2 regions of the Peribacillus sp. RS7 genome follow, and region 1 is predicted to be linked to the other one. Evidence: riboswitches for the same ligand, from Rfam matches in the RefSeq annotation. Region 1 holds a riboswitch; the other holds the start of a gene.

Region 1 (4,782 bases):
CCCAATCGATGGATCCGGATTATTTTTCAACTGTCCTTGGTTCGCTATACACACTGGACCAGGATCGTTTCGAAAAAGTGACGGTTGCACTTTGGAAAAATTATAAATATACGGATTCTTATTTTGAATGGCTAAGAGTGATTAATAACTTGATAGATACCATCGAATTAAACCAAGGGGATGTATGGGATGAGCTTTCCGTCTATTACAGGGATGCATATGCAGGTCTATTAGAAGGAACGCACCTAATCAAAGATTTAAGCCCCGTCGTGCCAAGGTTGCTGGAAAACTGGCTGAAAATCGCAGATGGGGAGCTTTCGCTGTTTGCAGCGGCATCCGCGTTGTCCTGGAATGAAATCTTCCCGGATACGATTAATGCGCTTGTCATTCAGGATGCAGAAAGCCTGTTGGCAAAATCGCCTAAATTGGGAGGCGGACTGGAAGCGGGAGAGAAACTGTTCAATTCCATTATCCAATGGGCTGAAGAGAATGATTTAAGGGTTGGCAATAAGCTTAAATGGATGGTCGAAGGGCTTAAGGATACTAATAATTTCAATCTTCTTCTTGTGGGAAGTACAGGAAATGGCAAGACATCCTTCATTCAGTCAATTGTTGGCGAGAGCATTGCTGCCGAAGATCATTCATCCCTAGTCAGTGTCAAAGACGGGGATGATTTGGAAATCCTAGAGATTACAGATACAGATAGCAAAGTGGTCATGGAGCTGGCTGAATTGGATGAAACACGCCGTCAGCGCGGGACTATTGTCGATGTGACGATTATCAGTGACTACCTTAGAAATAATGGTCTGCGATTATTGGATACACCGGGGTTCAATGGGGAGAAAAGCGTGGAATCCGATTTCCAAGGCTATTTACATGGCAGTGATGGCCTGATGTTCGTTCTTGATGCCAGGGCGCCTTTCACCGGCAGTGAACGAGATCTATTATTGGAAATTCAAATGATGGCTCCGAAACTGCCTATCCACTTCTTATTGAATAAAATGGATACGATATATAGTGATCAAGTCGCAGTCCGGATGGAAGACGAAACATGGGATAAAGTGAATGCATATTTCCCGAATGCAAAAGTATTCGCTTTCTCCAAACTTTATGACAGCAAGCAGCAGTTGAAGGACCTTTCAGCATTCCTTCAATCGAATTATCAAGATGATAATTGGAAAGAAAGAAGATCTGAAAAAATCCTAGCGTTCATTCGTAAAACTTTATCTTATCTGTTAGAAAAGCGGGCAGCCAATGAACGGAAATGCGAGCATTCCATCTCTTGGAATGAACAGATGGAGGTCAAACTGAATGGTGCGGTCAATCAACTGGCGGATTTGGAAAAAGAAAAAAGTGAAAATATCATAAGGTCTTATCGTTCGCTTAAGGATGAAGTGAAAAATCAGCTTTCTTCTAAAATTCCTGAATTGCTGAGGGATTGCTCTAAATCGTTAACGGAAAGCAGTGATTTCAGTCAGGTCCATGTACAGTTAAACCAGGAAATGAATGAGCGGATTCAAGCATTCATTTCTGACAAGATCATGCCTCAATATTACCGTTCTCTTCAAGATTGGATTGCCAGTTCCCAAATGGAGTTCTCACAAAGCCAGCAGTTTATGGATGAAATGAGTGCCGGGTTCAATGAATTATACAAAGAAGAACGGATCACGCTGGCAGGTGACTTTAGGGTATTGGATGACTGGCGCCGTGATGCCGACCGGATGACAAGCAGTATCCGCATCGAAAACGTTAATATCCTTTTGCGCAGAACTCCATCACAATTGCTGCTTAAAGGAGCAGGGAAGCTGTTTGGGGCGATACCACAAAATAAAGCCAATATGTACAATCGTTATAAGAAATACCTGGAAAGTGAAGATTACCTGGATGTTGCCGAAATGATCACGGAACGTTTCCTTACCCAATTTGGATTGTTTGAAAAATCTTTGGATCGGGACATCTCACTTTTCTATCGCAGTTCCTTTGCCTTACTTCAAAAAACGATAGAGCAAACGCAGACAGAAATCAAAGACTACCAGGCTGCATTGGAGCATATGAAAGAAAATCCGGAAGTTTACCGTGACCCGATCACTTTGTTCGAAGTGAAATTACGTCAGTTGGAGAGACTTGAAAAAATCGAGAAAAAGCGTCTAGCCCAGCTGCAAAGAAAATGAAAAATAACGGGGAACATTTTAAATATTCGAAAAACTATTGACTTTACGACTATATCCCTATAAAGTGATAATTACGAAAAACGTAACACAATATATTCTCTTATCAAGAGTGGCGGAGGGACTGGCCCTAAGATGCCCAGCAACCGTTCCATTAGGAATTGGTGCTAAATCCTGCAAAACAGAAATGTTTTGACAGATAAGAGAGGGATAAGTCTGCAAAACAGCTGATTAAACCTCTCTATATTAATAGAGAGGTTTTTATTTTGGGACTTACACCAACTTAACTGATAAGACTAATAAGAAAATATGGAGGGGAACAAGATGAGAAGGTCTATTAAAGGGATATTCATTTCAGCCATCGCTTCGGCTTTGCTTTTAACGGGTTGCTCTACAGGGCAGAGTTCCACAGAATCGAAGAAAGAAGAAAAAGTATCATTTGAAAATGTCCCGGAAAGATTTGCTAATGGGGAAGGAGCCAAAATCAAAGTGATCCGTAAAATTGGCGGTGATGATCATACGGCCCAATACTTAGCAGGAGCGAAGGAAGAAGGAGAAGCACTGGGGTTTCAAGTGGATACATATACAGCCAATGGTGATACGGCTAAATTTCATGATGCGATCGCACAGGCTTTGCAGGAAGATTATGACGGCTATATCATCTCCCATGGTGATGATGCAGCAACAGTGAATGACGTTCAAAAGTTGGTTGATGCAGGCAAAAGCGTTGTTACATTCGATTCAATAAGCGATCTAACTAAAATAGAAGGCGTAACATTAACATCACAGGATGATGAAGCGTTGGCAACACTGGCTCTTGATAAACTGATAGAAGAACAGAAAGGTGAAGCGGCAATTGCGTATCTTTGGGTGGATGGTTTCCCTCCAATGGTGAGAAGAAATGCTGTTTATCAGGAAAAATTAAAAGAAAACCCTGGAATTAAAGAAGTCGAAAGATTCGGAGTGGCGTCTGCAGATACTTCGGTTCAAACACAAAATGCTGTAGCCGCAATGCTGAATAAATACCCTAAAGGTAAATTGGATGCCATTTTCGCAACATGGGATGCCTTCGCTATCGGTGCCGCCCGGGCAATTAAAGAAGCGGGACGCGATGAAGTGAAGATATACGGAATTGATGTGTCGAATGCAGACCTTCAGGAAATTCAATCAGCTGGCAGCTCATGGTCCTACACGGCAGCAGTCGATCCCAAGTTGATCGGTGCAGTGAATATGAGGATATTGGCGAAAAAATTAGCGGGCGAAGAAACGCCGCAAACCTATGACTTAGAGGCTTCACTTATTTCACAAAAGGAAATCCAAGCTTCAAAAGAAGCGGTAAATATGGCAAATCTGTCTGGTATTGTCGAAGGATGGGGTGTATCAGCGGAATTTGAAGAAGATTGGATGAAAGTTTTGAAAGATCATTATAAAAAGTAAAAGGGGACACTCTCTTTCCAGTGAAGGGAGTGTCTGTTCAATAAGGGGGAATGGACATGGGCACGCAACTAGAAATGAAGAAAATCTCGATTGAATTTCCGGGGGTGAAGGCGCTTAGTGAAGTTGATTTTTCTGTACAATCAGGGAAAGCCCACGCATTGGTCGGTGCTAATGGAGCAGGGAAATCGACGTTAATGAAAGTTTTATCGGGAGCCCATGTTCATTATTCAGGTGACATATTCATTGATGGGGTGAAGCAGGATATCCGCTCACCAAAAGAGGCGCAGGAACAAGGCATTCAAATTGTTTATCAGGAAGTGGATACGGCCCTCATCCCTTATTTAACCGTTGGGGAAAATGTGATGTTGAATGATATTGTCCAAAACATGGGAAAAAAACAGATGGTCCAATGGAAAGAGCTGCACAATAAAGCCTCTTGTATTCTTGAAGATATGAAAATTCGTGTCCCTTCGAAAAAGCTGGTAAGAGACCTTACCTTGGCTGAAAAACAGATGGTCCTGATAGCAAGAGCCGTTTCGACAGAATGCAAATTCCTGATTCTCGACGAACCAACTGCTCCGTTAAGTCATACGGAGACGACAGAGCTTTTTCGAATTGTAAATGAATTGAAGCAAAAAGGCGTGGGAATCATTTTCATTTCACATCGTCTGCCCGAGATTTTTGAAATATGTGAGGAAATTACGGTCATGAGGAATGGGGAGCGTGTCACTTGTCGAAAAATGGAAGACATCACCCGTAACGAAGTGGTAGAGAATATGCTCGGGAAAACCATGGAGGAACAGTTCCCTGAAGTGAATTCTTCAATTGGCGACGTTATTCTTGAAGTGAAGGGATTGTCAGATGCAGAGAAAGTTAAAAATGTTAGTCTCCATATTAAAGCAGGAGAGATAATAGGCTTGGCGGGGTTGGTTGGGGCTGGGAAAACGGAGCTGTGTAAAACCCTTTTCGGTCATACTTCGATCACAGCGGGTGAGGTCATCCTGAATGGCCGAAAGCTTTCTTTGAAATCACCGCACCATGCAGTAAAAAGCGGCATGGCACTTGTACCTGAGGAACGCAGGAAAGAAGGGATCCTTGTTCAGGAATCGGTCGCGGCGAACTTGACTGCAGCCAGTATCGGCAAATTCTGCAGAACATTTGGTTTCGTGGATCGTAA
Region 2 (4,782 bases), 1.7 Mb from region 1:
CCCTGACTTTTATATGAATATTAGGATAATTGACTTTAAAGTTCCTGATTAACTTCGGGAACCAAAATTTGAATGATTCAATGGAACCTATTGATACTGTTCCACTTCCAACATCCTTCATTTCCTCAAGTTCCACTTGCATATTATTGAATTTTCTTAACAGGTCAACAGATCTCGTATAAAAAATCTCCCCTTCTTCCGTAAGCTCTAGCCCCCTTGTATTACGTTCCAAAAGCTGCAAACTAACTTCTTTTTCCAATTTCATGATGGCATTGCTTAAGGAAGGTTGAGATATATGTAGTATTTTAGCAGCTTGGGAGTAATTCTTTTCTTGGACAATGGTAGTGAAATAACGAAGTTGGCGCAAATCCATATATTCTCCTTTCTATAGCTTTAAACTATAGATATATTAAAATTTAGTATTGGTAATTATATATTATCTCATTTATAATTTTTAAAAAAGATATTTTGGAATTTTTAAAATAAAGGAGAAAATTATGTATATTAAACCGAATTTGGATTATTGGAATGGAAGGGTTGATTCCCATACTGACATGGACAGCTTCAGATACCACCAACGAGTACGTTTGGCACCGATTTCGGAATTACCCATCTCTTCCGAAGCATCCAGAACCTTTGGAATGATTGGCTTCAAATGTGATGAAGGAGTCAAAAGGAATAAAGGCAGGATTGGTGCTGCAGAGGGTCCTGATCACATTAGGAAGTCCTTGGCAAAATTACCATGTCATTTATCTTCCCAAACCGAGCTGTTAGATGCTGGAAATGTAACGTGTGAAGGTCCAGAGATGGAGGCTGCCCAAACTCAACTGGGATCAGCTGTTGCTAAAATATTGGAGAGTAAAGCGATTCCTATCATACTTGGCGGAGGACATGAAACCTTTTATGGCCATTATCTTGGGATTAGAAAATACATTGGACCAAAGGCTAGGTTAGGAATCATTAATATTGATGCTCACTTTGATATGAGGCCTTATGAAAAAGAAAGTTCATCAGGAACGATGTTTAAGCAGATTTTGGACGAGGATCAAAGGTGTGGATATTTATGTGTAGGAATTCAGAAACAGGGAAATACGAAGGCCCTGTTTGAAACTGCTGAGAGGAATAAGGTCGATTACATATTGGAAGAAGATTTGTCATTGAACGAAATGGATGAAACCAAGCAGCGGATAAATGAATTCGTTAAGAAAAATGACTTCATTATTCTTACATTATGTACGGACGTTATTGATTCAGCCTACGCACCTGGGGTAAGTGCACCCTCTCCGTTTGGACTTAATCCGAAATTGGTCCGTGCGATTATTAGGCATGTCGTATCAAATGAAAAGATCCTCTCCTTTGATATCTCGGAAGTGAATCCTTCTTTGGACGAAAATAATAAAACGGTTACATTGGCAGCACATTTAATAAATGAGGTTTTGCTGAATTTTAAATAATATATGGACATGGATTATGGGTATCTCCCACGCAATAACAAGAGGCATTCCTCATCGACCTTTTTGCTATCCGATTATCATTATCAGTAAAAATTTGTTGAAGTGAAAAACCTTTTGACCAGACTGTCTGTGATCATTCATGGACAGTCTTTTTTATGTATATGTAAATAGCGGTGAACTTTTATATAGACTCATCATTAGTGGATTAACTACGACTCTACTAAAGGTCAATAATGATACTTGTGGGTTTTTGGTTTATAATAACAACCATCTAGCCTAATGAGGGGGATCCTATGAATGAATATAATGTAACGGTTAGGAATGGCAGTACCTTAATTTTGTCAGAAATCATTAAAGCTGAAGATGAGAGGGAAGTCCTGGGCACACTTTTGATTTCCAGCGAATTATTTAATCAACCATTTACCGACATCAGGATTTTAGAACGCTGATTTGTACCTGCCCGTCCCATTTGTTACACTGTAATAAATCCTAAAACGGTAGGCGATATTATGTGCGGACGTTTCACGCTTTTCACGGACATTGAAGAAATAAAAGAACGGTTTAATATTCAAGGACCTTTTGATGAAGAATACCAATTCAGCTACAATATTGCACCTTCCCACTCCGTGCTATCCGTCATTAATGACGGGGCAAGGAATCGACTTGGATATCTTCGGTGGGGACTCATTCCTTTCTGGGCAAAAGATGAAAAACTGGGCTACAAAATGATCAATGCCAGAGCGGAAACCATTGCTGAGAAGGCAAGCTTCAAGAATGCGTATAAGAAGAAACGATGCTTGATAATCGCTGATTCATTTTATGAGTGGAAGAAGGAACCCGGGCGAAAAATACCCATGCGAATAAAGCTTAAAAATCATGCGCCATTTGGAATGGCCGGTCTCTGGGAATCCTGGAAATCTCCAGAAGGAATCAACATCTATTCGTGCTCAGTTATAACAACCGTTCCTAATGAGCTAATGACCAGCATTCATGACCGCATGCCTGTCATCCTTAAACCTGAAGATGAAAAAGATTGGTTGAATCCATCCATTAATGATCCTGCCTTTCTGCAGCAGTATTTAAAATCATTCGATTCTGAACAAATGGAAGCATTTGAGGTATCGACTGATGTGAATTCAACTAAAAATAATTCACCAAACCTAATACAACAAATTTGCTAAGAGGTCCTTAGACCTCTTTTTATTTTAGTTCCGTCCCGACAAATGACATTATTCGAGATTTCATCCAAATATCACAATTAACCCAAAAACCTTATTTACTGTACATGTAAAAGTCCGTTTATAATATTAAGGTCCACACTTGAAATGCTTTTAAACTAAACCTTGCGAAAATACATAAAATGCTGTACTCTTATATTTGCTTTTCAATAAGGCTTTCGATGTCACTTTCCGAGAGTGGACAGAGGTAAACTTGGAGCGGTTATAGCAATTTACCAGCCTGCTTCTTTTCTCTTGGACACCGGTGCATTTGATAATATCATTATATAATTTAAATCTTCTTATCAAGAGAGACGGAGGGACTGGCCCGAAGATGTCTCGGCAGCAGACTTTAATAGGAGTGCTGTGCCAAATCCAGCAGGCTGATTTTTGCCTGAAAGATAAGGAGGGCGTTTTTTATAAATTAAAAGACCTCTTCTTGTTGTGTTTAATGGAAGAGGTCTTTTTTATGCTGAAAGTATTTTTAGCTATAGCTTCCATGAAGGTGTTATTTACGAAAAATGTTAGAAGAATAAGTGCTGTGACACATGTCATGGGAAAAATAAAAAGAGGTGTTCATCATGAGTGCAAACAATAAAGGGAATCCGTGGGCATTGGTCCCATTTGTCGTTTTTTTAATTTTATTTATAGGGTCCGGAATCATTACTAAAGATTTTTATTCTTTTCCGGTGATTGTAGCGATTTCAATTGCATCGGCAGCTGCATTGGCAATGAATCGGAAAGAGACACTCAATCATAAGGTTGATATCTTCTGTAAAGGTGCCGGGGACGCCAATATTATGTTAATGGTTATCATTTTCCTTTTGGCAGGCGCTTTTGCCGAAGTTGCAAATGGCATGGGGGCAGTTGAATCTACGGTGAATCTTGCCTTAGCGGTTTTTCCGCAAAATCTATTAATGGTAGGGATTTTCATCATCGCTTGCTTTATCTCTCTATCCATGGGGACGAGCATGGGAACGATTGTAGCACTAGCACCTATTGGGGTGGGAATTAGTGAGCAAACCGATATTTCGCTTGCTTTTTCAATGGCGGCCGTTATTGGTGGTGCGATGTTTGGGGATAACCTTTCCTTCATTTCAGATACGACAATCGCTGCAGTTCGTACGCAGGGAACGAAAATGAAGGATAAGTTCAAAGTGAATTTTTTCATTGTTTTACCTGCGGCCATCATCACATGTGTCATCCTTGGAGTTTTAACAATGGGTGAACAAGCTGCCATCGCTCAACATTCTTATAATTGGGTGAAGATCCTTCCATATCTTTGTGTATTGATCACTGCATTGGCAGGTGTAAATGTGTTCCTGGTCCTATCCATCGGAATCGTATTTGCCGGAATTATCGGCTTGGCGGATGGAAGTTATCAACCGTTGGGTGTCATTCAAAAAATCGGAGAAGGGATGGCGGGAATGTATGAAATCTCTTTCCTGGCCATTTTAATCGCAGGCATGGTAGCTGTAATCAAGCATAATGGAGGTATCGATTATCTTCTCCACCTCGTGACCCGAAACAGCAAAACTAAAAAAGGGGCTGAATTCAGCATTGCCGGGCTTGTTGGTTTGACGAACCTTTCCACGGCAAATAACACGATATCAATTATCATTGCCGGGCCACTTGCCAAAAATATTGCTGAAAAGTATGGGATTGATCTGCGTAAATCGGCGAGCTTGCTTGATGTTTTTGCATGCTGCATTCAGGGGTTAATTCCATATGGGGCACAACTGCTTGTTGCAGCTGGGGTAGCACATATTTCTCCGATAAGCATCTTGCCGTATTCATATTACCCAATACTAATTGGCCTTTGTGGAGTCATAGCCATCTTGATTGGTTATCCGCGATTTCAGCCGGTAGATAATGAAACGAAGAAACGTACTTCTTAATAATGAGAATAAGCATGAAAATAAACCTTGAATCATTAGATTCAGGGTTTTACTTTGTAAGGTGTATGGAAACATTGGTAAAAAATAATTAAAAAGAGCGATGTCACCTCGCTCTTCCATCAGTTTAAGTGTTATCAATGTTTAAGAATTCCGATTCATATTGATTAACCCAACGCATAATGGTTGTGTGAGCTAGTCGTTATGAATAGAGGA

Evidence for each region. Region 1 has a riboswitch for S-adenosylmethionine ahead of ACDZ29_RS13205 (sugar ABC transporter substrate-binding protein). Riboswitches for the same ligand answer to the same signal wherever they lie in the genome.
Region 2: another riboswitch for S-adenosylmethionine. It lies ahead of ACDZ29_RS21625 (Na+/H+ antiporter NhaC family protein); the one in region 1 lies ahead of ACDZ29_RS13205 (sugar ABC transporter substrate-binding protein).

The regions. Positions count from the first base shown of each region.
Region 1 covers NZ_CP168135.1:2,603,239-2,608,020, forward strand. Annotated here, with positions in the region: gene ACDZ29_RS13200 (GTPase domain-containing protein) at 1-2,171, shown strand, start outside; SAM riboswitch class I at 2,269-2,374, shown strand; gene ACDZ29_RS13205 (sugar ABC transporter substrate-binding protein) at 2,493-3,605, shown strand; gene ACDZ29_RS13210 (sugar ABC transporter ATP-binding protein) at 3,662-4,782, shown strand, end outside.
Region 2 covers NZ_CP168135.1:4,324,394-4,329,175, forward strand. Annotated here, with positions in the region: gene ACDZ29_RS21605 (LysR family transcriptional regulator) at 1-373, opposite strand, end outside; gene hutG (formimidoylglutamase) at 498-1,454, shown strand; gene ACDZ29_RS21615 (hypothetical protein) at 1,748-1,903, shown strand; gene ACDZ29_RS21620 (SOS response-associated peptidase) at 1,964-2,635, shown strand; SAM riboswitch class I at 2,971-3,079, shown strand; gene ACDZ29_RS21625 (Na+/H+ antiporter NhaC family protein) at 3,253-4,569, shown strand; gene ACDZ29_RS21630 (chromate transporter) at 4,769-4,782, opposite strand, start outside.